Regions from separate parts of the Shewanella sp. JNE2 genome, predicted to be linked through region 2. Evidence: predicted binding sites of a transcription regulator. Region 2 holds the regulator's gene; each other region holds the start of a gene.

Region 1 (10,989 bases), 1.5 Mb from region 2:
GCAACGGTTGAGCAACGCTTAGTGCGTGGTCAAGCCATCGAGTTTTGGTTAGCCGCACCCGCAGAGCTTGGGCGTTACATAGCCCACAAAGGTTCCATTACCATTGACGGCGTGAGTCTGACGGTGAACGAAGTGGATGGCAGTCGATTCCGCTTGACCATAGTGCCCCATACCGCAGGTGAAACCACCTTAATCGACCTGCAAGCGGGCGATAAGGTGAATATCGAAGTAGATTTAATCGCCCGTTATCTTGAACGCTTAATGAATTATGATGGCAAAGACAGCAAGAGCGGTGGCGTCACCATGGAAATGTTAGCCCGTGCCGGGTTTGTGCGTTAGTGCACTGGCAATCGTTTTGCTAAGAGATAAAATTTCATAACAAGTCACATTATAAAGGTCCTACAATGGCGCTGCACAGTATAGAAGAGATCATCGAAGATATTCGTCAAGGCAAAATGGTTATTTTGATGGATGACGAAGACAGAGAAAACGAAGGTGATTTGATCATGGCGGCCGAAATGGTCACGCCAGAAGCGATTAACTTTATGGCCAAATATGGCCGTGGACTCATTTGCCAGACCATGACTAAAGCCCGTTGCCAGCAGTTAAATCTGCCTTTAATGGTGACGAATAATAACGCTCAGTTCTCGACTAACTTTACGGTTTCTATTGAAGCGGCTGAAGGTGTGACAACTGGTATTTCGGCCCACGATCGCGCTGTGACGGTAAAAACGGCCGTGGCTAAAGACGCTAAAGCGGCTGATTTAGTGCAACCTGGGCATATCTTTCCGTTAATGTCACAGGACGGCGGCGTATTAACCCGCGCAGGCCACACTGAAGCGGGTTGTGATTTAGCCCGTCTTGCGGGACTTGAGCCATCGGGCGTTATCGTTGAAATTTTAAACGAAGACGGCACTATGGCACGTCGCCCAGATTTAGAGATTTTCTCCGAGTTGCATGGCATCAAAATCGGCACTATCGCGGCTTTAATCGAGTATCGCAATACCAAAGAAACCACGGTTGTGCGTGAAGCTAAATGCAAACTACCGACCCGTTTCGGTGAGTTCGATATGGTGACTTTTAGAGACACAATCGACAATCAACTGCATTTCGCCTTAGTCAAAGGAGAGGTGAAAGAAGATTGTTTGGTGCGCGTGCATTTGCAAAACACCTTCAACGATTTACTCCACTCAGAGCGCGATCAGCAACGCAGCTGGCCACTCGAAAAGGCGATGGAGCGTATTTCTGCAGAAGGTGGTGTATTGGTTTTACTCGGGAATCAAGAGCATCCCTGTGAAATCCTTTCTAAGGTGAAAGCCTTTGAAGCCGAAGATCAAGGCCAAGCGCCTGCTTCTGCAAAATGGCAGGGGACGTCGCGCCGTGTGGGTGTGGGTTCGCAAATCCTCGCTAGCCTTGGCGTGACTAAGATGCGTCTGCTCAGCTCGCCTAAACGCTACCATTCACTTTCAGGCTTTGGCCTTGAAGTGACTGAGTATGTGGCGGACTGAAACCCCAAAGTGACACTGAAGTAAAATTAACAATTTCTGATAATTTGCATAGGGCTCTGGGCAATTGGCTGTGATATCATGTCGCCACTTTTCGCCCCGAGCTGGGTGCTTTAGCAAAATTTAGGTAAGATAATGAACATAGTTCAAGGTAATATCGAAGCGAAAAATGCCAAAGTTGCGATTGTAATTTCGCGTTTCAACAGCTTTTTAGTTGAGAGCTTGCTTGAAGGTGCACTTGACACGCTGAAACGTTTTGGCCAAGTCAGCGACGACAATATCACTGTTGTCCGTGTACCAGGTGCGGTTGAGTTGCCGCTAGCTGCGCGTCGCGTTGCTGCCAGTGGTAAATTCGACGGTATTATCGCATTAGGTGCGGTGATCCGTGGTGGTACTCCTCATTTTGATTTTGTTGCAGGCGAATGTAATAAAGGTCTAGCTCAAGTTGCTTTAGAATTTGATCTGCCTGTTGCCTTCGGTGTGTTGACCACAGATACCATAGAACAAGCTATTGAACGTTCAGGTACCAAAGCGGGTAATAAAGGCGGCGAAGCTGCTTTAAGCCTGCTTGAAATGGTCAATGTTCTGCAAGAACTTGAACAACAGTTGTAATAGTAGGAAAAATAATGAAGCCTTCTGAGCGCCGCAAGGCCCGCCGTTTAGCCGTTCAAGCCATCTATTCATGGCAACTAAGCGGGAATAATATTGCCGATGTCGAGCATGAGTTTTTAACTGAGCAGAGTCTCGACGGTGTTGATGTAGCTTATTTTCGTGAGCTATTTTCAGGCGTTGCAACGAAGAAAACCCAGTTGGATGAGCTGATCATCCCGCATCTGGAGCGCCCGATTGATGAAGTGTCTCCTGTTGAGAAAGCCATAGTACGTTTAGCGACCTATGAGCTGACTTTCCGTAAAGATGTGCCCTACAAGGTCGCTATTAACGAGGCGATTGAGTTGGCAAAAGCTTTCGGTGCGGACGAGAGTCATAAGTTTGTGAACGGACTGCTCGATAAACTGGTTGCACGCAAGTAATAAAGACAAACGGTATCTTAGGATACCGTTTTTCATTGCTAACAAAGGTGGCCGATGTAAGTCGTGCCAAACTGTACAGTGAAAGAATTCCAATTAATTGAATGTTATTTTAGCAACCGCGGCCCTACTCGCCGTGATGTGAAGCTTGGCATCGGTGACGATTGCGCTTTAGTGCAACCTGCAGAAAACAAGTCGATTGCTATCTCCTGTGACACCTTAGTCGAAAATGTCCACTTCTTCCCCGATATGCCTCCTGCAGCCTTAGGTTACAAAGCCTTAGCGGTAAATTTATCTGATCTGGCAGCCATGGGCGCTGAACCCGCGTGGATGACGCTTGCCTTAACGCTACCCGAAGTGGATGAAACTTGGCTGAGTGGTTTTAGTGAAGGCTTGTTTGAAGCCGCTGAGTACTATGGCATCGCCTTAATTGGTGGTGATACGACTCGTGGTCCACGGGCGATTAACATCACAGTGCACGGCCAAGTCCCACAGGGTAAGGCACTCACGCGCCATGGTGCCAAAGTGGGAGATTGGATCTATGTTACGGGCACACTCGGAGATTCGGCTTTAGGGCTAGATATTATCCGCGGCGTGCAGCAGGCCAGAGCTGAGCATAAAGAATTCCTGATTAATCGCCATTATCGTCCAACACCAAGAGTTTTAGCGGGCCAAGCTTTGCGTTCGCTGGCCTCCAGTGCTATCGACCTTTCCGACGGGTTTATCTCGGATATAGGCCATATTCTTAAGGCTTCTGGTGTGGGAGCCATTGTCGATGTGGCTAATATTCCTCTGTCCCGTGCGATGCAAGATACCGTTAGTGAGGAGCATGCCTTAGGTTATGCGCTGACCGGTGGCGAAGATTATGAACTGCTGTTTACGGTTCCTGAGTCCCAAAAGGGCGCGCTTGAGACCGCCTTGAGTCATGCGGGGACAAAGTTTGTCCGTGTTGGCCAGATTTGTGCGGGCAGTAAACTCAAGTTGCAACGCAATGGTGAGCCGTTTACGCCGCCGTATCACGGTTTCGAGCACTTTTAAGCGAAGAGCATGTTAATGAAATGGTTGTCAAAGGATCAGGTGCTAACGCGCCTGTCATTAAAAAATCCTGTCCACTTTTTGGCACTCGGTTTCGGTAGCGGACTCGCCGCAAAGGCGCCGGGTACTTTTGGTACTTTAGCCGCAATCCCTTTATATTTGCTCTTAGCACCGCTGCCTTTGGGGTGGTATTTAGGTTTGACTGTATTCGGTGCTTTGGCAGGCATTTACATTTGTGGTCAAGCCGCTCAAGATATGGGGGTACACGATCACGGTGCGATTGTGTGGGATGAAGTGGTTGGGCTACTGATCACTATGATAGCGGCACCAGCAGGTTGGGGTTGGTTGTTAGTCGGCTTTGGTCTATTTCGCTTTTTCGACATCATCAAACCTTGGCCTATTCGATGGCTCGATGCCAAAGTTCATGGTGGCTTTGGCATTATGATTGACGATGTCTTAGCGGGTGTATTTGCCTTTATCTGTCTGCAAGGGCTAGTCTGGTGTGTTAGCTAACATTATCGTCAACCTAACATGATAGCTAAGCTGACATGTTAGTTAACATGGCCAACAACTAGCCTTTAGTTTTTGATATATAGTTTTTGATATAGCCCCTTAGCTTTTGATATGGCGTGTGTAGATTCAAACGTGTAGCGACCTTATTCGTTATCTGATCCATACTACTATTGCAGCAGTTCCCTTGCGTTTGCTAGGGTATTGCTGGTGATAGTATCGCCACCTAACAGTCTTGCAAGCTCTTGAATGCGCTGCTCACGATCGAGCGACTTCATTGTGGTCTCAGTACTGCCTGCCTTATTAAATTTATCGACGAACATGTGTTGATGACCATTGCCCGCAACTTGTGGCAAGTGAGTCACGCACAGGACTTGGGTCGATTCCCCTAAGCTGCGTAACATACGGCCTACCACTGCGGCGGTAGGTCCAGAGATGCCGACATCTACCTCATCGAAAATTAATGTCGGTGTGGCAACTTTCTTCGCGGTAATCACTTGTATCCCTAATCCTATGCGTGAAAGCTCACCGCCAGACGCGACTTTCGAAATCGGTTGTAAGGGTTGGCCAGGGTTAGTGGTTACCATAAATTCGATATTGTCACTGCCATTGGCTGACATTTGCTCGGGGTGGAAATTGACTTCGATCGTAAATTTACCCTTAGGCATATTCAGTTCATGGATTGACTGAGTGACCAGTTTGTCGAGTTCCTTGGCGTAACGAGCACGGCTTTGGCTGAGCTTTTGGGCATTGCTAAGGTAAGCTGCTCTGCTCGCCTCGACTTGTTGCTGAACTTCTTCGAGTTTACTTTCATCACTGTCTAAGCTGCTGAGCTCTGTCTTTAATGCTAGATGATGTTCCGCCAGCTTATTCGGGCTGACATGGTGTTTGCGCGCCAGTTGCATGGCTTTTGATAGCCGTTCTTCTAAATAGGCGAAATGGGTCGGATCGAGTTCGAGCTTACTCAAATAGTGCTGTAATTCGCCTGCACTTTCTTGCACTAGGATTAAAGCATCATTGAGCATAGTGTTGATATTGCTTAATGCGGGATCGTAGCTTTGCAGATCTTCGGCGAGGGAAACGACGCGATTGAGCAGTGACTCTATATTGTTCTCTTCACCCTCTGTGAGTATATTTAAGCTCGCCTGACAGGTGGCAATTAACTCAGTGCCATTGGCTAAACGTTTGTGTTCTTGTTCAATTTCTTCGAACTCGTCGACTTTAAGATCAAACTCATCGAGTTCTTCCACTTGATATTGGACTAATTGCTTACGGGCAATACGTTCATGCTGGGAGGCTTCGAGTTGTTTTAGGTCGGCCTCAATTTGCTTGCAGCGTTGAAAGCTAGCGGCAACTGTGTCGATAAGTAATCTGTGGTTGGCATAACTGTCGAGCAAGGTGAGCTGATGTTCACTCTTTAACATTGCATGGTGGGCATGTTGGCCGTGAATACCTATAAGCAACTGACCCAATAATTTGAGTTGCGTCAGCGGGACAGGATTACCATTGATGTAGGCGCGTGATCGGCCATCGCTACTAATGGTTCGGCGTAAAATACACTCATCATCGAGTTCAAGATCGTTATCTTCTAACCAACGCTTTGCTAGCGGAATATCATCTAAGGAAAAGCGGGCGCTGACCTCAGTTTTACTGGCACCAGGGCGAACACAACTGGCATCGGCGCGATTGCCTAGGCATAGACCTAGCGCATCGATGGCGATCGATTTACCTGCACCGGTTTCACCGGTGATGCTGGTCATTCCTGGGCGAAAATCCAGTTCTAAAAAACGGACGATAGCGAAGTTATTAATGCTGAGTTGGCAAAGCATAGTCAATTCCTGTCGAAAAATATACCAAACCACTGTATTGATAAACAGTATATACTGATTTTATATACAGTGAAGTGGATTGGGTAAATAATCGGCATTATCACAGTAAATATTTTTAATTAACTGATTATGCATGAGTTCTTACTAGGCTTTCTAATATTGGCAGACTGAAAAAAGTGACTAAGGTGCCAAATAGAATGCCCTGAGCACTGGTTGAAGCTTGGGTATTGTAACGCTGTGCCAGTAAGTAAACGCTAGCTGCAGTGGGCAGTGCGCTGAGGATAACGCCCATGATCAGATAATCACCATGTACACCGCAGTATCTCAGCATAAAGTAGACTAGCGCGGGCTGTATACCCAGTTTAAAAAGGTTGATTAGACTTAACTCTAAAAAGTTTGAGAGACTAAAAATTTTGCTATCTTTTTGATATCGAATTGCTTTTGCTAATACCATACCAATAGCAAAAAGGGCACAGGGGCTTGAGGTATTGCCTATCTGCTGGATCATTAGCGCGAGACCTGATGGTAATTGAATGCCACTGGCGGATATTGCAACACCAATCAAACTGCCAATTACGATAGGATTTTTACCTACCGCCATTGCCATTATCACTAAGGCATGGTGCTGTCTTTGAGTGTTAGTGGCAAGTTCTAATGATACTAGCGCGACTGCAAACATCAGTACTGATAGCAGGCTAGCAATGGCCGCTGCCACTAATGCACTTTGTTGTTGTGGAAAGATAATCATCAGTAATGGAATACCAATAAACGCGGTATTACCAAAGGTGGCATTTAGGGCTCTAATTGTCGCAATCGCGTGCTTTTTTGGGTTGGCTATCAGTGAAATACCTAAACAAATGAGATAGGTAATTAGCATTGCTGCACTATAGCCTGCAATAAATCCCCATTGTAAGATTTCGTTAATTGGCTGCTGAGCTAGGGCGATTAGCATGATCGCAGGAAAGGCAATGTAGTACACATATTGGTTTAATACTTGATCCGTTTCCACGGGGAGAAGTTTCAATTTTTGTACTAGTGTACCTAGTAGCATGATCCCGAAGACGGCAAACAGCGGGGTTAATAATGTCATTCCCTCACTCATCCTTATGATAGGGTCTTTCCTGTGTAAGACAGACTCATAGCGTACGATTTTTATTCAAAAATATATATCGGTACTGAACATCACTCGTCGCACATAAATACCGATAATGGAATGGGTAATATTCGAGCTAGCGCAGTAAATTATCCAGCAAAATAACATACCATGGGCAGCCGATACTATTAAGCTATGGTCGTATATACCTAAACGACTTTAAAATAGGGTTTTCATAAAGCTTAAGAAGCTTCAATTTAAGCTGGATCAATGACTGAATATCGGCTTTTGAGTTGATGTACCATGGACAGTTTGAATTACAATTCGTTAACTATGTAGACCTAAGTAGCCTATAAAAATTGGGATGTGATATGAGTGATGATTTGGGCAGTGAATTACAACTTCTTTATCTTTTTGTGCACTTAGTGAATGCGGGAAGTTTTTCACAGGCGGCCAAAGAGTTGGATATGCCTATTGCGACCGTGAGTCGTAAGTTAGCCAAATTAGAAGAAAAGCTCGATAAGCAACTCTTTATGCGTAGCACTCGTAAACTGAGGTTGACTGAAGAAGGCTTAGCCTTATTTCAGCGTTATCAGAGTGTCATAGCCCAGTTTGATGAGCTTAGTGGCGTGGGAAGTGATAAACCCGAAGGGACGTTAAGAATTGCCGCGCCGATTTCTATTATCTCTATCATTTTTATCCGAGCTCTTAATGAGTTTGGTCGTTTGTATCCCGATATTCGCCTGCATATATCCCAGAGTAATGAGTTGGTTGATTTGATCGACAAAGGGATTGATGTGGCGATTGTGGGTGGCGCTCAGCCTGATTCTTCATGGGTGTCGAGTACATTAGGTGAGTTAGATTACTGTTTATTTGCTACGCCAGAATATTTAGCACAGGCACCTAAGTTGACCCACCCGAATGATTTAGAAGCGCATCAGCTTATTAAAGTCTGGCCCTTATTTAATTGGCATTTAAAGCATCCGAACGGTGAGTCCTTCTACTTTAATGGTCCAACCAAGCTCACATTGACGGATTTACACGGTGCTATTGAGTCGGCATTGGATCATGGTGGCATTTTGTACGGTCCTGAATTGTTTGTAAAACAGCAGATTAAAGAGGGCCGACTCAAAGTATTATTACCTGAATGGGTGGGTGAGCAGCGACGGATTTCAATCTTGTATCATCAACGCAGCCAACAACCGCTAAAGGTGAGAGTGTTTATTGAGTTTATGCAGTCGAAGGCGCCAGAATTGTTTTCCATGGCTTGAGTTGCCTTTGATATTGAGCATTTGCATCGCTCAAGGTATTGTTTAATGAAAATTATCAGCGATTTGACTTTGTAGGTCTATGGTTTGTTTATGCCTATATAACCTTCGCGAGTCGAGCCTCGATAAGCAATCTTGCTTATCGAGGATTGCTGTTGGATTGTGGTAGTAAGCCAATGATGACTTCTTTATGCCGTGTTATTTTAACGTGGTTTAACACTTTGGAATAACACGGATTAACCTGAACAAATGGGGTCACGGGCGTTAGGCGATGCTAATACCAATATTGGATACACCTGCTTCGATGATGTCTTTGCGTAGACCTTTTACCAATTCCGCAGTGATTTTTGGATTTTCTTCAATAATTTCGAGCAGAGAATTTTGTAACTCTTTCTCTTCTTCCATCACTTCATGGGCGAAGACGAAATCATCTAGGGCATCATCGACAAGATCAACATCACTGATGGCTTCAATATAGTTCGCCACAGTACTGGATGATAACTTACTGATATTAATTATATCTTCTTCATTTTTATCTTGAATTGCACTCAATAATGTTGAAAGTGCCACAACTGCATCCATGGCCGGATAGACGCCATAGGCTTCAAAGTCGACAGGATCAGGTGTGTTATCTTCTAATCGTTGTAGATGGACATCAATATTAAATTTGAGTTTATTGTCGTATTGAGATTGCCATAATAATTCTAATACTGTGTTTAATACTGCGGGATCACCAAATTCGCAGACTTCTGAAAACAGTTGATAGTTGGGCAACATACGCTGACAAAGAGCAATGGCAAAGAGTTGTTTTTGAGGTAGTTCTAACGCTTTAAGGCGCTTAAAGAAGCCCGTTTTTTTGGTCATCTGTTATTTCCGCTGATAGCTGTGATAGCACTTGTTTTACCGCTGATTCTACCTTAGTTAACTCATCAAGTAACTCTAGTATTTCAGGTTCGAGATCTTCCACAGGGGTTTGACGTTTTAACGCGGATTCAATCTCTTGGCATAACCTTTGAGTGGTGGGGACGCCGCAATAGCAGCTTGCGCCATGCAGCTTATGGATTGTACTGAGCATAGTGGCCTGATCATTTTGGCCTAGCGCCGTTTGAATTTTCTCTACCGTTTCAGGTAGTGAGTCCAGCAGCATTTTTAACATCTCAAGGGCGAGGTTCGATTTATGATTTGCTTGAGTTAAGCAAAGATCCCAGTTCAGCGTATGCAGGTCAAAATGGGTGAATTTAGGTCTTGTGATCCAGCGATGAATAACGTCTTTTAGTGCAGCTTCATCGATAGGTTTAGGTAAATAGCCATCCATGCCACTGCCTAAAATCAGCTCACGTTCTTCGGCAATGGCATGGGCTGTCACGGCAATGATCGGCGTGTTGCGGTTCATCGAGCCTTGGCGTATTTGCTTTGTTGCACTAATGCCATCGGTCCCCGGCATTTGGATATCCATAAAAATCAAATCGAAAGTACGAGTTTTAGCCTGTTTGACCGCTTCATCCCCATTATTAACAGCAATAACAGTGGTGACTAATTCATTGAGTAAGGTATCAATCAGTTTTAAATTGGCAAAGTTATCATCTACTGCCAATACCGTTAAGGATTGCCGCGCTGCAGGTGCCGAGATTGTGATGGGAGCCTGTATGTCATATTCGAGTGGAGGATAGAGCATATTACGGGCAAGTTGATGCTCACTGACAGGCAGTGATAGCACGACATCGGCATTAGGTCGTATAAACTTGCTCAAGGCATCTTGCTCTTGGCAATCGTAGAGTACGACTAAACAGTCCGTTTTCGTTTTCGCAAGATTTAAAGTGCCAACCAATTGCGTTGCATCGGTAAAACCATGACAACTTAACAGAATATAATCGTATGCTTCTTCGGTGTTTGCGAGTGTAGTCAATAGGTTAGGGATATGCTGATGATGTGTCACTTTAGTATCCCATAGGCGCAATTGGCGGCTTAAAACAGCATGGGTGAGTACTCTTGGCTCATAAAAAAGAATGGTTTTATCTTTGAGTTTTTCTAATGGTAGCGAATCACCAATTTGGAATTGACCTAACCCCAGTGGCAGAGTGAACCAGAAATTAGAGCCTTTATCGACAGAGGAGGTAAAACCTATTTGTCCCCCCATTTGGTTAACTAAACGCTTAGTGATCACTAAGCCAAGTCCTGTACCACCGAAACGTCGCGAGATCGATGAATCGGCTTGCCCAAAGGCTTGGAATAAAAAGTCCTGTTGGCTTTCATCGATCCCGATACCAGTATCGATGACATCACAACGCAGGATCACTTGTTCCTCCGATTGACTTTGTAATTCAAGCTTTACGAGCACGCTACCTGAGTCGGTAAATTTGATGGCATTACCGACTAAGTTATTGATGATTTGGCATACGCGCATGGCATCACCATTCACATGGTCAGGTACATTAGGGGCGATATCGACCACAAGCTCCAAGCCCTTCGCTTGAGCACTGCCTGAAATCAAGGTCATAGTGTCGCCAAGGGTTTCTCTAAGACCGAAGGGCATATTTTCTAGCACCATTTTTCCCGCTTCGAGTTTCGAAAAATCGAGAATATCATTGATGATAGCAAGTAGATTAGTGGCGCTGCGCTCAATGGTATTGATGTAGTCAACTTGACTTGAATGCAAAGGTGTTTTTACCAATTGGCGAGCAAAACCAATCACACCATTCAGTGGCGTACGTAACTCGTGGG
Region 2 (10,989 bases):
ACAAGCACAGCAAACTACGGTTCGTGACCCCGCACCAACGTCATACCGGTCAGGATCAACTCCTGCTGGCAAAGCGCAAAGAACGGATTGAAGCGGCGAAAGCAGAAAATCCAAGTCGTTGGGGAAAACGAGAAGTACGGAACTGCGAACCTGTGGGACCGACAACACTGAATCCGGAAAAAGAGTCAGTTAAAGAAGTGGAAAAAAAGGCCGCTTAAAACGGTCGATGGTGACAACTAGCTTGAAAAACGCCGCAACTCAGCCCCTATGAGTCGTTATCTCGGTCGTCGTGTGATTTTCTCTGTATTGGTCATCCTCTTACTGCTGGTGGCGTTAGGGTCTGGACTTATTAGCCCGAACCCTAGACCCTACTGAGTGCCAGTTACAGTACATAAACGAAGATAAATAAACACAGCCAGACCACATCAACGAAGTGCCAGTACCAACTCCCTGCTTGAAATGCAAAATGCTTATCTGCCGTAAAATGTCCTTTTAATACTCTGATAAATAAAACCACGAGGAATACCGTTCCTAGCGTGACATGCATGCCATGAAATCCAGTTAACAGAAAGAAAGTGTTGCCATAAATCCCCGAGGTGAGGGTTAAACCCATCTCTTGATAGGCGTGACGGTATTCTTCTACTTGCAACCCAACGAAACCTATACCCAATAAAATCGTAATTCCTAGCCATAGCACGACGGCTGAGCGTTTGGCTTTTTCTAAACTAATGTGGGCAAAATGTAAGGTCACTGATGAGGTCAGTAAAATAAGGGTATTGATCAGGGGGAGACCCGTCCACGGCATAGCCTCTGTCTTGGTACCATCCGGCGTAGAGATAAGGGGCCAAACCGCTTCAAAACTTGGCCAAAGTATTTCGTGGGTCATGGCATTGTTAGATGCACCGCCAAGCCAAGGTACGGCAATTGCGCGGGCATAAAACAGCGCACCAAAAAAAGCCGCAAAGAACATTACTTCTGAGAAAATAAACCAACTCATACCTTGGCGAAAAGAGCGATCCATCTGAGCGGAATAGAGTCCAGTTGTCGACTCTTTGATAACCGCACTAAACCAGCCAACCAACATAAATACAATGACCGCTATGCCTAAAAGCAGTAAATAACCGCCACCAGAAGCGCCAGATTTCATCTGTTGGACGAAAAGTCCTGCGCCAACGGCAATAAAAAATAATCCAATGGCACCGACAATGGGCCAGATGCTTTGGGATGGAACATAGTAGGTTTGATGTTTCGTGGTCATTTGGCAGCTCCTTGCTCTATGGCAGACGCTAACTGCTTGTCGGTAATGTCGTAGAGGGTGTAAGAGAGGGTTAAAGTATGGATTGACTCGGGTAATTGAGGATCCACAAAGAAAATAAGCGGTAACTCAGCACTGGTCGCCGCGGCCAAGGGTTGCTTATTAAAGCAAAAACATTCCGTTTTATTGAAATAGGCCGCCCCTTGGCCTGGGGAAACTGAGGGTATTGCTTGCCCAACTGTGGCATGGTTTGACTCATTACGAGCCAAAAATGCTGTATGGACAAGCTCGCCAGGATGAACCACAAGCCGCTTAATTTGCGGTTCAAACTTCCATGGCATACCCGTTTGCACCTGGGAAATAAACTCCACAGTCACAGTGCGGCTTGTATCGACAGTTATCGCTTGATAATTACTGGCTGTACTTGCGGGTTTACCATTGATGCCTAGCTTCTCACACAGAACATCATACAGGGGGACGAGTGCGAACCCAAAGCCAAACATACCCACACAGCCTAGAACTAACAAGCTGATAAGTTTACGATTTGACCTAGTTGTGCTGGTCATTTTATTTCACCTCAGGAGGTGTCGTAAATGAGTGGTAAGGCGCAGGGCTTGGTAATGTCCATTCTAGCCCTTCGGAGCCTTCCCAAGGTTTAGCGGGCGCTTTCTCACCGCCACGGATACACTTGATTACCAGTACTAAGAAAATCAATTGCGATAGACCAAAAGCAAAACCGCCAATCGAGACGATTTGGTTTATATCAGCAAATTGGATTGAATAATCAGGGATCCGCCGTGGCATTCCTGCCAGCCCAAGGAAATGCATAGGAAAAAAGAGGACGTTTACAGAAATCACTGAGCACCAAAAATGCCACTGTGCTAAACGCTCGTTATACATATGACCAGTCCATTTTGGGAGCCAGTAGTAGGCCGCCGCCATAATGGAAAAAATCGCACCTGTTACCAGTACATAATGGAAGTGTGCGACTACAAAATAAGTGTCGTGGTACTGGAAGTCAGCGGGGGTAATGGCAAGCATTAGTCCCGAAAAACCACCAATAGTGAAAAGGATAATAAAAGCCACGGCAAATAACATCGGTGTTTCAAAGGTCAGCGAGCCTCGCCACATGGTTGCTACCCAGTTAAAGACCTTCACTCCTGTCGGCACGGCTATCAGCATAGTGCAGTACATAAAAAACAGCTCTGCAAACACGGGCATGCCCGTTGTAAACATATGGTGTGCCCACACAAGGAAAGACAAAATGGCAATACTGGCTGTTGCATACACCATAGAGGCATAACCAAAGAGTTTTTTACGACTGAAAGCCGGAACTATGGCCGAGATGATGCCAAAAGAAGGCAAAATCATGATGTAAACTTCAGGGTGACCGAAGAACCAAAAGATATGTTGAAACATCACAGGATCGCCGCCGCCTGCCGCCTCGAAGAAACTGGTTCCAAAAAATTTATCGGTGAGCACCATAGTCACTACACCTGCGAGTACAGGCATGACTGCTATTAGCAAAAATGCCGTAATTAGCCAAGTCCATACAAATAGCGGCAGTTTCATCCATGTCATGCCTGGCGCACGTAAGTTCACTATGGTCACAATCACATTAATTGCGCCCATGATCGAACTTATTCCCATGATATGAATAGAGAACACGAAGAGAGCAGTGCTGTCAGGGCTATAAGTTGTTGAGAGCGGCGCATAGAAAGTCCAACCAAAGTTTGGGCCTCCTCCTTCCATAAATAATGAACCGAGTAAAATAGCGAAGGCGAAAGGAAGGATCCAAAAACTCCAGTTATTCATCCTAGGTAACGCCATATCTGGCGCGCCAATCATCATAGGAATTAACCAATTGGCCAATCCTGTGAACGCGGGCATAACGGCTCCAAAGACCATTATCAGCCCATGAACAGTGGTCATTTGATTGAAAAAATTTGGCTCAACTAGCTGTAATCCGGGTTGAAATAATTCAGCTCGGATAACCATTGCCATGGCGCCACCCGTTAAAAACATAATGAAACTAAACCATAAATAAAGGGTGCCAATATCCTTATGGTTGGTGGTTAGCAACCAGCGCATAATGCCCTTAGGTGCCCCATGATGATGGTCATCATGGACTGCGGTGTGTTCTTGAGTCATAGTGCTCATCCTAATCCCCTACTGTCCATGTTTAACGATATCGGCGGCTTGAACTGTATCGCCTGTATTATTACCCCAAGCATTTCGCTCATAAGTAATGACCGCGGCGAGTTGTTGTGGGCTGAGTTGTTTGTCAAATGCCTGCATCGCCGTCCCCGTTTTGCCGTGCATCACAATCTCGATATGGTTGGCAACTGGCCCCGTTACAATGTTGCTATTAACTAACGATGGAAAAGCGGGCGGAATACCTAAGCCATTTACTTGATGGCAGGCTGCACAACTTGAGATATAGATGGCTTCTCCTTCCGTCATTAGCGTGTCATGGGTCAGTGTTGGCAGGCTAGCGGGATCGATGCTAGCACCTTGGACGGTTGGCTCTGTAGGCAACGCGGCGACTTGCTGTGTTTGTGTTGTCGATGTCTGAGGCTGGCGATCACCATTCATATAGTCGTTCACATCTTTGGCTTGAACAGCATCCCCCATATTATTTCCCCACGCATTTCGCTCATAGGTTGTCACTGCGGCAATTTCTTGGGCAGTTAATTGGTTAGCAAAAGCCTGCATTGCCGTACCAGCTTTACCATGGATGATAATTTCAAGGTGGGGAGTAAGAGGGCCTGTTGCGATAGGACTACCTTTTAAACCTGGAAATACACCTTTTAATCCTTCTCCATTAGGTTGGTGGCATGCTGCGCATCGAGCCATATAGACTTGCTCACCTTGGGTCATTAAGTCTGCTTGGCTAAGGGTTTGTGATAGGGCGGCTTGAGCTGTAGCGGCAGCGGTTTGTGCTGCTTGTTTTTGCTCGGTAATCCAAGCATCAAATTCTGCTTCTGGTAAGGCTTTTACGACTATGGGCATAAAGCCGTGATCTTTACCGCAAAGTTCAGCACACTGGCCGCGATAAATGCCTGGTTTATCGATACGTGTCCATGCTTCATTAATAAAACCAGGATTCGCATCTTTTTTCACCGCAAAGGCTGGAACCCACCATGAATGAATGACATCTTCTGATGTCATTAGGAAGCGGATTTTGCGATTTATTGGAACAACAAGCGGTTTATCGACTTCAAGGAGATAGTGCTCGCCTTTAGGTTCTGAACCATCAATTTGTGTTCTAGGTGTCGAGAGTATGCTGTAAAAATCAATATCTTGATCGAAGTAGCTGTAATGCCATTTCCACTGAGAACCAGTAACTTTGATGGTGATATCAGCATTGCTCGTATCTTCCATTGCGATTAAGGTTTTGGTTGCAGGTATGGCCATTAGGATCAGGATAATAAATGGCAATATGGTCCAAGCAATTTCAACTTTGGTACTTTCATGGAAATGGGCGGCAACTGCGCCTTTGGATTTTCTGTGGTTTATCATGGCATAAATCATTACGCCAAAAACCACGAGGCCAATAGCACAGCAGATATACAAGATAGTCATATGCAAGTGATAAACCTTGCCACTTATCTCGGTTACACCAGTGGTCATATTGAACCGCGAATCCGCTGCGTTCAACGGTGGTGCGAATAACACCACGAGTAAACAATACAACAATTGCTTCACAAGACTTCTCCTCTGCTAATTGCAAATTGCAACTACAAAGAAGAGTCACACAGTAAGTCTCAACTCTATGCAAACTCTTCAGTTCCCAAAAAAGCGTTTTTGACTTCAATGTGCGTTGATGGCTTACTTTTGTACTGTTACTGCTGTTAATTCGCCACGCTGGCACATACTACTGAAAAAATCTGTCATTTTAATTATTGATGGAAAATTGGCTGGGATAACAGCTCGGTTTTTACCATCGCCAGTGATATAGAGTCACCAGCTTAATCAACCATACTTGCTGTTTAAATATTGATCAAGATCACTTATTTTTCTAATTGTCTGAAAAATTGCTAAAAAAAAGCCTCACATTCATATGTGAGGCGGCTTTCACGGCTAAAAAATCTTTTGTAAAACTAATGAACAGGGCTAAAAAAGTGGCTTGCTTAAAGTGTGTATGTTGCTCAAGGCGGACCTTATCCTGTAAGTGGTTATTTACTTCCTCTAATACAATACCCATCGCTCTGGCACTTTTTGCCACAATTTGTAAGCGTCGATTATCACGGGCATCGAGTGAGGTCGTCCAAGTAATGACTGCACTGGACGTACCACTTGTTAAGGCTTTCTCCATCGCCCATAGGGTTTCTACCTCATCTTTTGCATGAACGAGTAATATACGATCCATGCGCACACCTGCTGATGTGAGTAACTGTTTATAGCCAATACTTGGTGGATTGATGAGTACAACCCAACGCCCCTGTTGACTGAGTTGTGCGAGCTGCGTACTGAGCTGGATTAACTCAGTACGGCCTTGAGTCTGTGTAGGCACACAGCTGATCGGTGCATACTGCCAGTTTGCATCTGGCTCTCGAATGTTGTCGAGCCACAACCCCGGATGACGTGGGGCATTGCCTAATAGGTTACTCATAGCCAATCTCCATTACGGATCACACCAACAGCGAGTCCTTCAATTGTTAAACTTTGACAACTTAAATCCACTTTAATTGGTGAGTAGTCTTCATTTTCTGCGTATAGATAGACTAAGTTGCCTTTTTTTTCGAAGCGTTTAACCGTGACATCATCGTCGACTCTTGCAACAACTACTTGACCATTTCTCGCTTGTTGTACTTTATGTACCGCTAACAAATCACCTTCGAGAATGCCGATGTTTTTCATGCTGTCACCTTTTACTCGCAGTAAAAAATCGGCGGTAGGGTGGAACATACTTGGGTCAACTTGATAGTACTGTTCAACATGTTCTTGAGCCAAGATTGGCTCACCAGCGGCTACTTGGCCTATAAGTGGCAGGCCATATTCAACCACGACCTCTTCCTCTGCTGGGAGACGGATACCCCGAGAGGTACCAGGCATGATTTCGATACAGCCTTTTTTGGCGAGAGCTTTGAGGTGCTCCTCAGCAGCATTAGCACTTTTAAAGCCTAAACGAGTGGCAATTTCTGCTCGGGTGGGTGGCATTCCTGTATCGGCAATATTACGTTTAATTAGCTCTAAAATTTCAGCTTGGCGTGGCGTTAAGGGTCTCATGGCTGTTCCTGTTTTTCTATACAGTTACTGTTAGTATATACAGTATTGTTTGTAGTGCAAGTATTAACCATTTTTAGATCGTAAAGTGTTTTAAATCGGCAAATCTCAGTCTGATCTATTGGTTGAGTTTTTATGGAAGATAAGGCGTTTTATATTTTTCTGTTTAATTTTAAGTGTTTAATTTTTAAGAGTATTTATTTTATTCCGATGGGGTGCATATATTGTTTTATAGGCTTATAAAACGCCTGATGTTAGGGTGATTTAGGGATATATAGGAGAGAATTAGCGAATACTCCCCAGAGTCTGGTATTCTATTGGGCTAGTAAACGTACTTAATTGCATAAGAATAATGCCTAAACAAGACTCTCTTTGGTTGAAATCATTACGTTGGATCCAAAAACACTTAGTCCACACTATTGTGGTGCCTCAGGATCCTTTTGCCGATCTGAATCTGGATACCTCCAGACCACTTGCTTATGTCATGAAAACAGAATCGCTGAGTGACATTGCGGCACTGAGTGAAGTCACCGAAAAATTAGGCTTGCCAAGCCCCTACGAACCTTTAGTTGTTAACGGTGTTGTTGCGCCACGGGTTGTTTGCCTTCAAGGACGTAAACCTTTGTTTGGTGAACGTGCGGGTAACGAGCCATTCCTTGAGTGTTTTATGCGTCTCTTGGCTGTTCATAAGGAGCGCCCGGAGCTTGATATTCAGTTAGTGCCAGTGAGTCTTTATTGGGGACGTACTCCAGGTAAAGAAGACGATACGATGAAAGCGGCTGTGTTGGAGCGTGAAAATCCAACTTGGCTACGTAAGTGCTTCATGATTTTGTTTCTAGGCCGTCATAATTTTGTACAGTTTTCGAATGCAGTTTCACTGCGTTATATGGCAGATGAACACGGTACTGATATGGGGATAGCCCATAAATTAGCGCGTGTGGCACGGGTACATTTTCGCCGCCAACGTAAGGTGATGACGGGTCCTTTACTGCCAAATCGTCAGGCATTATTTGATTCGTTGCTCAAATCGGAGTCATTACGTAAGGCGATTCAAGAAGAGGCTGTGAGCAAAAAGATTTCTGAAACTCAAGCTCGTGAAACTGCAATAGAGTATCTTGATGAAATAGCGGCAAATTATTCAGATAGTTTAGTGCGCATTGCCGAGCGTTTTTTAACCTGGTTATGGAATAAGCTCTACAGTGGCATCAATATTAAAGGTGCCGAACATATTCGTCAGTTACACCACGATGGTCACGAAATTGTCTATGTGCCTTGTCATCGAAGTCATATGGATTATCTATTGCTATCCTACATTTTGTATTACCAAGGTATGGTTCCGCCGCATATTGCAGCAGGGATAAACCTGAACTTTTGGCCTGCGGGACCATTGTTCCGCCGTGGTGGCGCGTTCTTTATCCGTCGTAGTTTTAATGGTAATAAGCTTTATACCGCAGTCTTTCGTGAATATTTAGATCAACTGTTTGCCAAGGGCTATTCGGTGGAGTATTTCTCTGAGGGCGGTCGGTCTCGTACGGGGCGTTTGTTAGCGCCTAAAACGGGCATGATAGCAATGACAATGAACAGCGTGCTGCGCGGAATTGAGCGCCCAGTTACTTTGGTTCCCGTATATTTAGGTTATGACCATGTGATGGAAGTCGCCACGTATCACAAAGAGTTAAGTGGCAAGAAAAAACAAAAAGAATCCGTTTGGCAAGTTTTTGGAGCCATTCGAAAGTTAGGTAATTTTGGTCAAGGTTATGTGAACTTTGGAGAGCCGATTACCCTGCAAACTTTTTTAAACGAAATGGCACCTAACTGGCGCGCAGAGCTTGCCGATGATCCTGAACAAAAGCCAACTTGGTTAACTCCAGCGGTTAACGTGTTAGCAAATCGGGTGATGACACGTATTAATGATGCGGCAGCGGCCAGTTCCGTCACGCTTACCAGTTTAGCTTTATTGGCTTCTGAGCAAAATGCGCTTGAGCGTTGTTTGTTAGAACGTCAGTTAGATTTGTACCTCACGCTGCTGAAGCGGGTGCCTTATACCTCTTTTACTTCTGTCGCGGAAGGTGATGGTAAGCATCTTGTTCAACAGGGTATTGATTTAAATAAGTTTTCAGTATCCTGCGATCCTTTAGGTGAGATAGTGTCTATCGATGCTAATCAGGCCATTTCGATGACCTATTATCGCAATAATATTATCCACTTATTTATTATTCCTTCTCTTATTGCGAGTTGTTTGACCCATAATGAGCAAAGTCAGCGACAGCAAATTGTGGCAATCGTGAATGACTTTTATCCGTTGCTAAAGGCTGAGCTGTTTATGGGAATTAAGGATATACCTTCCTATGTCAATCAAGTGCTGGATCTCTTTATTGAGCAAGGCTTAATAACTGAGTCAGATAACTTATCAGTTGTAACGGAACATTCCAGTCAGTTGGTATTGCTCTCAGGATCGGTCAGTGAGACATTGCAACGCTATGCCATCATTTTTAATTTGCTAGCACATCGTCCTAAGATGGAACGTTCAGAACTCGAGTCTGAAAGCCATTTACTTGCTCAGCGTTTAGGGGCATTGCATGGCATTACAGCACCAGAGTTTTACGATAAAAAACTCTACGGCACTTTGAGTGTTAAGTTAAAAGAGTTAGGTTATCTTTCTGATAAAGATGATAAATCTGATGTTAAGCGTATTCGAGATCAAGCCAATAGCCTATTGAGAGCCTCAGTGAGACAGACGATAGTTGCGAGTGTCACTGCGGAGCATATTAGTTAATGACAAATCATATGAATGCGGTTAAGCATAAAACCGCAGGTAAGTCTTTGCTCGGTGGCGCCATGATTATTGCTGGGACGACCGTAGGGGCGGGCATGTTTTCCTTACCTGTGGTGGGTTCTGGCATGTGGTTTGGGTATTCCATTGTCATGCTGCTAGGTATTTGGTTTTGCATGTTGATGTCGGGCTTATTACTGCTTGAAACCAACTTACACTTTGAACCTGGTGCGAGTTTCGATACGTTAACAAAACAAACCTTAGGCCAGTTTTGGCGCATAGTGAATGGCGTGTCAATCGCCTTTGTGCTCTACATTTTAACCTATGCCTATATCAGCGGTGGTGGCTCGATTGTAAATCACAGCTTGCAGGGTATGGGGATTGAATTACCTCAAAGTGTGGCAGGGTTAGTATTTGCCATAGTGCTAGCGAGTATTGTGCTGATCAGCACCAAAGCTGTGGATCGTATTACAACGATAATGCTGGGCGGTATGATCATCACTTTCTTTCTTGCTATCGGTAATTTACTGATAGAGATTGACGTCACTAAGCTGCTTGAGCCCGATGGTACCACAAGATTTGCACCTTATTTGTGGGCAGCGTTGCCCTTTGGACTTGCTAGCTTTGGCTATCATGGCAATGTGCCTAGTTTAGTGAAGTATTACGGTAAAGATTCCGCCACTATTATCAAAGCTATCTTTGTCGGTACTTTTATCGCGCTTATCATTTATGCCTGTTGGTTAGTCGCCACTATGGGCAATATTCCCCGCAGCCAGTTTAGCGATATTATCGCCCAAGGCGGCAATATGGGAGTGTTGGTTGGTGCTTTGTCTAAGGTGATGGCAAGTAGCTGGTTAAACAGTATGTTAACCCTGTTTGCAAACTTAGCGGTGGCCTCGTCGTTCCTCGGTGTAACTTTGGGTTTGTTTGATTATCTTGCAGACTTATTTGGTTTTGATGACTCCCGTAGTGGAAGGATAAAAACGGCTGCTGTTACTTTTGTTCCTCCGACGGTTTTTGGGCTGTTATTTCCTGATGGTTTTTTGATTGCTATTGGTTTTGCGGCATTGGCGGCAACGGTTTGGGCTGTGATTGTGCCTGCGCTGATGGCTTATAAGTCTCGGCAGTTATTCCCTGAAAGTACAGGTTTTAAAGTGAAGGGAGGTACACCCATTATCGTCATCGTCGTCTTATTTGGAATCATCACAGGTACGTGTCATCTTTTGGCAATGGCGAATTTGCTGCCTCAGTATTCCTAGTCCATTTTACTAATAAAGCCCTCGTTTAAATGAGGGCTTTTGTGTTTTTGACGATTCCATTTTGGCTCTTATCAATCTGTATTTAGCTGCTTAATTGGAGTTATTTATAATGATTGTGTCTGGACAAGAGCCTTTCCCCGCTTTGTTGGCTTTCGCGAGGAGAGCGGGTATTGAATCAGAACCTTTAATCACTTCGGGTAGATTAATGCGGATTTCACTTAACAGTCCTTTAGCACATTCTAAGCTCATTTTGGTATGAGCACCCTGACCAAAGCTTTTATCAAAGCTGGTATTTAGCTCCTGTCGAGTTACCTGTTTACCTATGTTCCCATGGATGAAGTTTTTAACCCATGCAGAAGCGTTTATTGTTTGGGTTAGCTGGGTGGCTAACAAAAAGTAATCGTTAGGATCTTGGTTGCGACAAGTTCCATGTTTCCACCATTGATGCCGTTCTAAACAGGTGCCGTAGCGAG
Region 3 (10,989 bases), 1.5 Mb from region 2:
TACGTATACACTGGATCAGCACCAGTCCAATCTACCACCACCAATACTTACGCGCTAACTTATCGATCTCTTGTTGCTCAGAAGGTGTTAAGCGTTTGCCACTAAATCGACGCTTGTTCTTCAATTGCTGGTAGCGGTCTAAATCACCTTTGTTAGAAAAACTGATGCCGATGATCGCAACAAGTACGAGTGCACCTATAAAGAAAGCAATCATTTAGTCCCCTGTGCATGTGTGTAATGTAATACAGCTATAAACCGTACTTTCAAAACGAACGGTAATTACCTAGTTATCTACGCTAAAATCGTCAAATTCGCTCGACCTAAGGCGTGTTAGTATGTAGCTATATTTTGGAGTATTCTAGAAGTCGTTACAGGGTGATACCTGCTATTATCTTGACGCTTTTCTATTTAATATTTGAATACTTTCAAGTACATAAGCAACCAATAAGCATAAACCACCTTTTTCTACGCACATTTTTCTTTTTTCGTTAGTAACCAACGAGATTTCTAACCATTCGGCATTTAGCGCGGCTTTTTCTTCCTCAGAAAATATACTGGTATCAATGTCTTGTCCCAGTTGCTTCTCTAAGTATGGAAACAGTGTTCCTTTTTCTAGTTCTGTCTTAATGTCAGTTATAGATATTGAGTCGTACCTTCCACTTCCTTGTGCACCGTTAAGATAAAAACCTATGAATGTAAGCTGCGTCAGAGTCATCATATTTTCCTTCATAATATTGTTGTAAGAGGTAGCTTAGGCTTTCTGATCCCAGCCTACCACATAGCCATTTTCGACCGAAATTCTTAATGAATAGCGGTTTGCACCTTGTCGATTGTATTTCCAAACTTCTTTAACTTTAGTTTTAAGCTGCTTGTTGTCGACGGCTTCGGGACGGCCTAGAGAGTCTAAAAGCTGCTCGGCTGTTTGGCCTTCCCAAAAATACCCCTCGGAAATTTTCTTAACAATTAATTCATCACCATACTTATCTCTTAGATACGCAAGGCGTGCTTTCTTCTTACTGCTATTGTGTAAAATCATTAGGATAATTACACCAACAATTATGAAAATTGGGATTTGCCAGCCTGTGGCCTTAAATATTTCTGAGATCACAACAATGGGAATACCAATTATCAGTGCAAGAGTGACTAATTTTGCTTCTGCTTTAGTAGATCTTCGAGCCATATACATCCTCTGTATTGTACTTGTGCACCAGTCTTTATCCTTCTGGCATATCACAGACCAACAATTTCACATCAACGTATCAAAAATCATCAAGATATACCATATGGTAAAACACACTGCTGTTTTGAAAATTGCTCTGAGTCGTTGAATTTTGAAGGGGATTATATTTTTGAGGTTATAAACACTTGACCAAATCGCTTTTGGTGGTACAAATAGTGGGTCATTTAACAATTTAACCCACTTAGGTAATTTTAAGCATGTGAATGGTTGCTAACCTTGTAACCCCCCGCAATGATAACTTGTGAACTCGGCCAGGCCCGGAAGGGAGCAACCGCAGCAAGCGACTCGTGTGCCGGGGTGTCGGCTCTAGGGGAACCTCCAATCTATATCTTCATCCCACAGATAAATTATCAACATTAAATTAGCGTCTAAATAACTACTTCAAATATTACTATTTATATTGTTATTTCTGCTTATTTACGCGATGTGTCCTGCTTCTTCTTGTAGCCTTTTTTGTAGATTTTGTTTGAGAAATGCGCGGGATTTTTCGAGTGCTGCTTGGATCTCTCGTTTTAATTCCTGTAATTCGTCATAGTCTTCAAAAAAGTAGGTATCGACCAGATGACGTATATAACGTACAGGTAATTGGTTTAGTGTTACGCAGCAGAGATCGGCTAAATAGTCCTCAGGCAGTTCATCCATAAGTCCTTCATCTGATAACATTTCCATTAAGAGTACTTCGTAATAGTTACGGATTTCAAGTTGCATCGCTGTGCTCCATGACGGTTTTTATTGAGTTTGCAACCATAAATGATTTGCGGCAATAAAAAGTTGATTATGTCTTTAGCTTAATTGTAGTGTGTCTGCGTTATAACTGCCGATTATCACAGTAGTAATAGTAATAATTACTGACTTTACCATTGATTTTTCAGTCAAATACCGTTGAAGCAGTTCTAACAGACTTGATATTGCAGAACATTGATACAGGTGGGGAGTTGGATATCTAGTAAAAAGAAAACGCCAGCTTAGGATAGCTGGCGTGATAGCGCTGTGGAGTCATAAAAGCTTAGAGTTGTGAAATTGCCCAACTCATAAATTCTTTACGTGTTTTTTCATCAGCTTGTAACCACCAGTATTGCAGCATCTGCTGCGGATTTGCTCCAGTCACCTTTGATGCATCATCGGTAGGCATTGTGGGTGTTAATGAGGTTGCAATTACAGCGGCTTGAGCCGATGTTGGGGGCTGTGTTGGCGTAGTAACAGTTGCAGTCCCTGCCGCTCCCGTTGCTTGAACTGCGGTACTTGATACATCAACAGCTTGGTTTCCACTAAATAGACGAGAAACAAAACTTTCTTCTTCAATATTGGTATTAGTCACTTGGTAATTAACTTGCCCTTTGTCGCCACGGGTTAATAGAATCTGTGGGTTTTGGGCAAAAACTTTAGGCTTTTTAACAATTTTTCCTTCAGCAGGTTGAAGGTAGTATTGATGATCCCCATCGACTTCTAGGGTGACAATAAAAGGAGATGATTTTACAAAGCTTTGACTATCGCTGAATTGATCTTCAATCATTTCATGGTAGCGAATAGCTATTTTATGTGTGCCTGGCGTTAATGCTAAGCTGCTTTTGTGATTGAACAGGCTGGATTCAACTTTTTTACCATCGAGTGCAATGTATTCGAATGACATGGGGATATTAATATCTGCAGCAAGGGCAGAGGTTGAACCGAGTAATATTAGCAGGCTGCTGATTGGTAAAAGTAATTTCATTGTTGCTCCTTAACGATTATTGCTTTGATACGGACGTTCGAATGTTTGAATGCGATCTTCTATATAACTGATAGCTTGCCTGCATTTTCCTAGACGACGATGCATCAAAAGGATGTCATTTTGCAATTTTATTTTGTCAGCACTATGACAGTTTTCAAGTTTTGATTCCATTTCTTCAATTTTTTGCTCAAATTTTTTCGCCCAATTCAAATGCTTGTTAAGTTCGCCATAGATTTCGTGGCTATTTTGTAACACATTGCTGGCGATCCAACCAAAACCACTTTCTTGATGTGACTGTGCTTGGCGTTTTGCAAAACGCGCCCGGCTGCTCGCACGTTGTTGGTTTTTCGATTTTAAATCAATAGATGTGGTCAGTAATGCGCGTTTTACCGCGGTAAATCTGTCTTGAATACGCTCACAGCATAAAGAGATGGTGTGTGGTGCAAGTTTGAGCTTAATTTGTTTTTCCAGTTGGCTGATGCTATTACGAATTTGTTCTATACAGGGCATTAACTGGGCACCGTGTTGGATAAACAGCGCTTGATTAAAGCGTTCGGTGTCCTGTAATAGTTTTCGTTGCTGCGGTGCGAGCTGATTATCGTGTAGCAGCACTTCCTGTTCGAGCGCTTTTAGCTGATTCTTTAAAATAGTGAGCAGTTGTTGGGTATTCAAAACCATGCACTCCAGGCCAGATTAGCGGCAATCAATAGCACGATTAAAATAAACAAAGGACGAATAAAAGGCATGCCAAATTTAATCGCGCACCGTGCGCCGATAAATGAGCCTAACATCATACATAACCCCATCCATAATCCTATTTGCCATTGCACTTGGCCAAGCCAGCCAAAGATAGCTAATGCGGTGAGGTTACTGGTAAACGTCATTGCACGGGCAAGGCCGCAGCTATGAAGTAGGGGCAATTTATAGAGTGAACCTGAACTCACAGTCCAAAATGCGCCAATCCCAGGGCCCGCAAAACCATCGTAAGCCCCTAGAATCAGACCTTGTAAGCCTTGTTTTTGTGTTGGTGGCGACTGTATTGGGACTTGGCAATCGGTATCTGAAATTGCGCTTGGGCTGAGTAAACTGTAAATAGCGATACCAATAATGAGCAAGGGTAAGATTTTTTCTAACCATTGAGTATCAATTAAGTAAACGAGCACACTTCCTAGCACTGCACCAATAAAGGTTGCAATAAAGGCCATATACCAAAATGAAGGTGTAAAAAGATGCTGGCGGTAGTATGTCCATGCGGCCATGGATGATCCAAAACTCGCGGCAAGTTTGTTGGTACCTAACGCCGTATGTGGTGCAATCCCTAGCGTTAATAATGCCGGGATCGAAAGTAAGCCACCGCCACCCACAATAGCATCGATAAAACCTGCGATAAGACCAATAATGGCCAGTAGAGCCCAGTTGCTGGGCTCGAGTAACAACTCCAAATTGCGATCCTATTCTATTACACGTCTAAAGGGAGGTAAGGCATCTAGCAGCGATTTACCATAACGCTTGGTCACTAAACGCCTATCTAAAATTGTTACCCGACCATAATCCTGCTCTTTGCGCAGTAATCTACCACAACTTTGGATCAACTTGCGCGAGGCGTCGGGGATTGTTAGCTGTAAAAACGGGTTACCACCTTTAACTTTGATATATTCTGCATGGGCTTGTTCTACCGGAGAGGTAGGGACTGCAAAGGGTAACTTAGTGACGATAAGGTTAGTGAGATAATCTCCTGGCAAGTCTAATCCTTCTGAGAAACTGCCCGTACCGAATAAAATACTGGGTTCACCTCTATCACATTTTGATTTATGGTGTTCGAGTAATTGCTGCCTAGGCGCATTACCTTGGATAAGCAGTTCCGTTTTGAGTTTTCCCTCGAGCAGTTCGGCGACTTTTTCCATTTGCCAGTAAGAGGCAAACAGCACTAAAGTGGCCATCTCACCTTCAATCAACTCGATAATTTGTTCGGCCAGTTCTGCGGTATAGGCATCATCCGTAGGCTCTGTTTTCATTTTGGGTAAATACAGCGTGGCATTATTGGGATAATCGAAGGGGGATTGCAGGGCTAAATAGCGACTTCCATCGTTGAGTGATAATCCTACTTGATGAACGAAGTGATCAAAGTTGTTAAGTGCCCGCAAGGTTGCACTACACAACACCACTCCAGCGGCTTTTTGCCATAGCATAGACTCAAGCATAAAACCTACTTCAATTGGGGATGCACTAAAGAGATAATCTACCTGCTTACCAGTGATGAGTTCAATCCAGCGGGCCATTGGCGCGCCCTTGTGTTTATCTTCTTTGGCCATCATACGCCATAATTTTTGCAGATTTTCGAGGCGCTGTAACATAAAGCCCATTTCAGCTTGCAGTGCTTCGGATTGATGCTTAGGAATATCCCCATCCTTAATAGCTTCAGTGAGCAACAATTGCATTTTGTTAAATTGCTTTAAGGCAAGATTAGCCGTGGTAGCGAGATTTTCAGCGGGGATCCGTAATGTCTCAGGTAATACGCCATGCTCGAAGCGATAGCGGCTTTCTGGGTTTGCAAATTGTTTAGTTTGGGTATCGCAATAATGGGCGACTTGATTGAGCTGGCCAATAAGATCGGTAATATGGTCCTGCATGGCCTGAGCAGGTGCGATGATATGATTGCTTTTGATTTGATTCTGTAACTTAGCGCTAGTCTTTCCTACTTTTTCAAGCCAGTCGGTAGCCCCCCTGAGGGTTGCCTGTGCGCTGGAAAAATCCCGTGCGACAATTGGCAAATGATGGGCTTCGTCGATAACGTAGAACACGTCTTCCGGATCTGGCAGAATCACGCCACCCCCGAGTTCTAGATCGGCGAATAGTAAGCTATGGTTGGCGATTAAGACATCCCAAGTATCGACATCTTCACGTGCTTTATGGAAAGGGCAATTTCGGTGGCTGGCAACTTGGCGGTGGCAACTGTGTTTATCACAGGCGATTTGTTGCCAGAGATAGTCGGGAAGTGGTGTGGTTAACGTATCCAGTTCACCATTCCAGCGCCCTTCGGTAAAGTCTTCTAATAATGCTTGTAGCATAGCAATTTGGCTATTATCGGGTTTGGTTTGCCACATGGCCATTTGAGTGCTGTTATCATCACCAACCAGCATAGCTAGTTTTGAAAGACAGACATAACGTTGCCGACCTTTCACTAAACCAAACCGAAAATTCAAACCCGATTGTGCCAGAAAGAAGGGCAAGTCTTTGTGTAGCAACTGCTCCTGAAGTGCGACAGTTGCGGTGGCAATGCACACTTTTTTTTTGCTTGCAAGGGCAAGTGGGATAGTACCTAAAATGTAAGATAACGATTTACCAATCCCTGTACCTGCTTCAACCACAATAATACGTCTATCTTTGTCGTATTCTCCGGCGAGGGTTTTAGAGATTTCGGCAACCATAAAGTTTTGTTCGCGGCGCGGCCTAAAATTAGGTAACGCAGTGGCGATATCCTTATAGATGGCGCGGATCTGTGTTTTTACATTGTCAGGTAACATGCGTCACTACTTTATCGAATTAATGCTGTACATAATAACAGTGATTGCATAGCCTAAGAAACCTTTCTGCCTTTAAATGGCATTTTAAATTGAGAGTCCATGCCGATGAAGCCTGAGACTAATGCACTCGTGAGTGTACAAGGTCGAGTCTTAACACGCCATGCAAGCCAGCGTAATGGCCATCTAGTGCTGCAATATTATTTAGCAACCGAGCAAGGCCCTGTATTGGTGGAAGTTCACGATGCTGAATACATTTGTTTTTGTCATCAAGCTGATGTGACTTCATTGCAGTTGCAAACGCCCGGCCAAGGGCTGCGTTTTTCCCCTTTAGGGCTTAAAAGTTTTAAAGGTGAAGCTGTCAGTGGCATTTATGCGCAATCAAGTAGCGCATCACGTACTTTACAGCGAATTGCTAAAGATGCCGATATTCCATTATTTGAAGCGGATATTCGCCCCGAACAACGTTTCTTAATTGAGCGTTTTGTGGCACTTGATGTTGCTTTTCTTGGATATTATCAACAGCAGATTGATGAGCCTCCTATATTTATAGCAGAGCGTGCTAAGAGTATTGCTCCGCAAACTTCTGTTAGTTTACGTACTATTTCGCTGGATTTTGAGTGCAGCTTTGAGGGGGTCATCTATTCAGTTGCCCTATATGGTAAAGATTCGAAGGATGATATTTATGAAAAAGTGATTATGGTCGGAAAACCGGAAGCTAATGCTGTCCATTACATCGAGTGGGTTATGGATGAAGCCGCCCTGATCCGCCGCTTAATCGTTTGGTTCCACGAATATGATCCTGATTTCATCATCGGCTGGTCTGTCGTTACATTTGATCTTGCATTATTGTTTCGACGAGCATTATTACATCGCATTCCTCTTACCATTGGACGTGGAGGGACGCTGCTTGAATGGAAGGTGGATAATAAATTTCGCCCCGAGACTTTAAGTTTACCCGGGCGTGTCGTGCTTGATGGTATCGATTGGTTAAAAGCGGCGTTTTATCATTTTGAGCGATTCTCCCTAGAGTTTGTCGCCCAAGCGCTTTTAGGTGAAGGAAAGGCTATTCATAATGTTGACAATCGAGTTAACGAAATTGATGCGCTGTTTGCGACAAATAAACAGGCGTTAGCACACTATAATCTTACCGACGGTCGATTAGTGTGGGATATTTTTAATCAAACTCAGTTATGGGATTTTGCCCTTGCCAGAGCTGAGCTCACAGGCTTAGAGCTTGGACGGGTAGGGGCTTCGGTTGCAGCATTTAATCATCTGTATTTACCGCATTTACATCGTGCAGGATATGTCGCTCCGGATGCCCCTGCTAGCGATGGTATAGAGAGTCCTGGCGGTTATGTGATGGATTCTATCCCAGGACTTTATCAACATATTTTAGTTTTTGATTTTAAAAGCCTTTATCCATCTATTATTCGTACATTTCTTATCGATCCCAAAGGGTTAGTTGAAGGTTTACACTTACCCGAGTCTGAATGTGTTCAAGGTTTTCTTGGTGGCCGCTTTAGTCGGCATCAACCTATTTTACCTAAGCTTATCCAGCGTCTTTCTGAGCAGCGAGAAAAAGCGAAGTGTGAACAAAACTCACCATTATCCCAAGCTATTAAAATTATTATGAATTCACTTTATGGTGTGCTTGGCTCCCAAGGCTGTGTGTTTCACGATGCAAGATTAGCCAGTTCCATCACTATGCGGGGCCATCAGATTATGAAGCAAACCCGAACTTGGATAGAAGAAATGGGCTATCAAGTGATTTATGGTGATACAGATTCTACTTTTGTTTGGTTAGGGAATGCCCCCGATTTATCTGACATTAACCTGCTTGGCCAAACACTCGCGACGCATATCAATACTAAATGGCAAACTAAAATCCAAGATGAATACCAAGTTGACAGCTTTTTAGAACTGCAGTTTGAACGGCATTACGAACAATTTTTTATGCCTACACTACGCGGATCCAAAGAGGGAAGTAAGAAACGCTATGTCGGTGCGTGGCGTAATTCAAAAAATGAATTAGAAATCACCTTTAAAGGGATGGAACAGGTTCGTAGCGATTGGAGCCCATTGGCACGCACTGTCCAACAAGCACTTTATGAACGTATGTTTAATCAACGTGATATCAGTAGTTATATTATGACTGTGATAGAAGACATCTTAGCGGGTAAAAGGGATGACGAGTTAGTGTTTCGAAAGCGTATGCGCCGCAATATTGAAGAGTATACGGCTAAATCCTCCCCACATATTAAAGTCGCACGTCAGCTTTGTGACTTAACAGGAACAAGTACCTTTGGCAAGAAGGGGGCGCAAATTGATTATGTGATTACAGTTAACGGACCGGAATCAGAGCAATACAGAACGTCTAAAATTGATTACCAATATTATATTGATAAGCAAATTAGGCCGATAGCAGAGCCTGTCTTTTCAATAATGAAACTAAACTACATGGATATTGCATCAAAGCAGTTGGTGTTAATTTAGTGTGCTTGTTGTTTTTACTCTGTTGCTAATGCTGGCTTTTGTGGCGTTTAAACCTGTTTGGTACAGGTTAACTGCTACTTTTTTGTGATGTTAATCTACATATTCTTTAGGTTTCGCTTTGAGAGGTCATTGAAAGTTTGCTACTCTCAAAGGGAAATTGTAAGGAAATATAACAACGGAATGACGTTGATAAAACATAAACGAAAAGGTTAAGCACCAAATGAACAAAACGTTAGTAGCAACTGCGCTGGCAGCAATATTCTTAGCGCCATCTGTTTCGGCAATTGAGATCTATAAAGATGATAAAAATGCTGTAGAAATTGGCGGATTTATTGATGTACGCGTAATCAACACTCAAGGGGAAACTGAGGTTGTTAATGGTGCTTCTCGAATTAATTTCGGCTTTAGCCGTGAGTTGACCAATGGTTGGAATGCATTTGCTAAGTTGGAATGGGGTGTTAATCCTGTTGGTAGCAGCGATATTGTTTATAACAACCGTTTTGAATCTGTTCAAGATGAGTTTTTTTATAATCGCTTAGGTTATGCCGGTTTATCCCATGATCAATACGGTACTATTACTATTGGTAAACAATGGGGTGCTTGGTATGACGTAGTATATAGCACTAACTATGGTTTTGTATGGGATGGTAACACCGCAGGTGTTTACACATTCAATAAAGACGATGGTGCAGTCAACGGTGTTGGTCGGGGTGATAAAACCGTACAATATCGTAATGCTTTTGGTGATTTCAGTTTTGCTGTTCAGGCCCAGTTAAAAAACAGCAGTTTTTTCACTTGTGATATAGAAAATATTACTGAAAATGAGTGTGAAGCCCGCTGGATTGAAGGTAGTGCTGATGCTCAACAAGTGACTTATGACTATACCTATGGTGGAGCGTTGACCTATAAAGTCACTGAGATGCTGAGTGTGAGTGCTGGTGTTAACCGCGGTGAATTTGATATCGACTACGGGAACGGTGATCAAAAAACGGCAGTTGATCTTATCTATGGCGCAGGTATTACCTGGGGTAACTTCGACAATAACGGACTCTATATCGCGGCTAACGTTAACAAGCAAGAAAACCATGATACAGATAATATTGGCCGTTTAATCAAGGATGCACAGGGCGCTGAAACTTTAGTGTCCTATAAGTTTGATAATGGTCTGCGTCCATTTATTTCTTACAACGTGCTTGATGCTGGTAAAGATTACGTGATCCAACCTAACTTTAATGCAGATCCTAATGATGTGTTCAAACGTCAGTTTGTGGTTGTTGGTTTGCACTTTGTTTGGGATCCAAACACCGTCCTCTATGTTGAAGCTCGTAAAGACTATAGTGACTTCACTAGTGCCGATAAAGTTCAAGAAGCAAGAATGTCACTATCAGAAGATGACGGCATTGCCATCGGTATTCGTTATACGCTTTAAGGCTAAAGGATCTCTAGATAACCTGAACTTAGGATAAAAAACTGCCCTCCACGTGATAGGAGTTTCCATTCAAGAACAACCCCATCACACTGGAGGGTCTATAAATTAATTACAGTATTTTGTAATGTTAATAATTTTTAACTATTTTGTTCCGCAATGGGGGGGGTGTTAACTGATGGGACTCGTAAGCGCAAACACGCTCCTCGTATGACAATAAGTGAAGTGATGACACCATCATTTTTTTTCAGATGTTCACCACTATTTCAATTTCAAAAAACTTTAGATCGATTATGCGGCTCATTTCTACAAATCAGTGTTCTCCAACTTACTCAACTATATCCGCTTTCTTTAGGTTATGCCCTGTGCTTAAGTGACTCTCAGTTGTTACTTTGCTAGTCTCAAAATGAATCCATATGTGTCTAATTTGTGATTCAGTCAGCATTAAAGTGTGTCATAACCCGCACATCAACCGCCATAAAACTTTTTCAGGGTTGACTTGTTGGAATGGTTGGTTCTATGGATTTAAACTGCATTTAATTGTAAATCATTAAGGCTAGGTCGTGGGGGCCAAATGCATGATACAAAACCATTT

What was found. The regulator LexA, encoded in region 2, represses DNA repair genes until DNA is damaged. The targets are predictions, from matches to a motif close to TACTGTATNNNNATACAGTA.
Region 1: a site for LexA is predicted at 5,938-5,957, ahead of recN (DNA repair protein RecN). Genes of this name have one in related genera too.
Region 3: a site for LexA is predicted at 6,499-6,518, ahead of dinG (ATP-dependent DNA helicase DinG). Genes of this name have one in related genera too.

The regions. Positions count from the first base shown of each region.
Region 1 is NZ_CP096169.1:3,244,043-3,255,031, reverse strand. Features, by position in the region: gene MZ182_RS14585 (riboflavin synthase) at 1-339, shown strand, start outside; gene ribBA (bifunctional 3,4-dihydroxy-2-butanone-4-phosphate synthase/GTP cyclohydrolase II) at 405-1,508, shown strand; gene ribE (6,7-dimethyl-8-ribityllumazine synthase) at 1,641-2,117, shown strand; gene nusB (transcription antitermination factor NusB) at 2,132-2,536, shown strand; gene thiL (thiamine-phosphate kinase) at 2,615-3,571, shown strand; gene MZ182_RS14560 (phosphatidylglycerophosphatase A) at 3,587-4,081, shown strand; gene recN (DNA repair protein RecN) at 4,249-5,907, opposite strand; gene MZ182_RS14550 (AEC family transporter) at 6,035-6,997, opposite strand; gene lldR (LysR family transcriptional regulator LldR) at 7,372-8,271, shown strand; gene MZ182_RS14540 (YjaG family protein) at 8,533-9,132, opposite strand; gene barA (two-component sensor histidine kinase BarA) at 9,107-10,989, opposite strand, start outside.
Region 2 is NZ_CP096169.1:151,983-162,971, forward strand. Features, by position in the region: one part of gene MZ182_RS00660 (IS3 family transposase) at 1-218, shown strand, start outside; partial or broken gene MZ182_RS00665 (DUF2909 family protein) at 262-375, shown strand; gene MZ182_RS00670 (cytochrome c oxidase subunit 3) at 383-1,258, opposite strand; gene MZ182_RS00675 (cytochrome c oxidase assembly protein) at 1,255-1,821, opposite strand; gene ctaD (cytochrome c oxidase subunit I) at 1,823-3,415, opposite strand; gene coxB (cytochrome c oxidase subunit II) at 3,425-4,963, opposite strand; partial or broken gene MZ182_RS00690 (cell division inhibitor SulA) at 5,359-5,870, opposite strand; gene lexA (transcriptional repressor LexA) at 5,867-6,487, opposite strand; gene plsB (glycerol-3-phosphate 1-O-acyltransferase PlsB) at 6,837-9,260, shown strand; gene mtr (tryptophan permease) at 9,260-10,516, shown strand; gene MZ182_RS00710 (ribonuclease T2) at 10,607-10,989, opposite strand, start outside.
Region 3 is NZ_CP096169.1:1,658,428-1,669,416, forward strand. Features, by position in the region: gene MZ182_RS07380 (hypothetical protein) at 32-214, opposite strand; gene MZ182_RS07385 (hypothetical protein) at 389-718, opposite strand; gene MZ182_RS07390 (hypothetical protein) at 752-1,180, opposite strand; RNA gene ffs (signal recognition particle sRNA small type) at 1,457-1,549, shown strand; gene MZ182_RS07400 (late competence development ComFB family protein) at 1,658-1,948, opposite strand; gene MZ182_RS07405 (DUF2057 domain-containing protein) at 2,247-2,951, opposite strand; gene MZ182_RS07410 (primosomal replication protein) at 2,961-3,629, opposite strand; gene MZ182_RS07415 (sulfite exporter TauE/SafE family protein) at 3,620-4,393, opposite strand; gene dinG (ATP-dependent DNA helicase DinG) at 4,403-6,475, opposite strand; gene MZ182_RS07425 (DNA polymerase II) at 6,581-8,968, shown strand; gene MZ182_RS07430 (porin) at 9,189-10,397, shown strand; partial or broken gene MZ182_RS07435 (transposase) at 10,506-10,989, shown strand, end outside.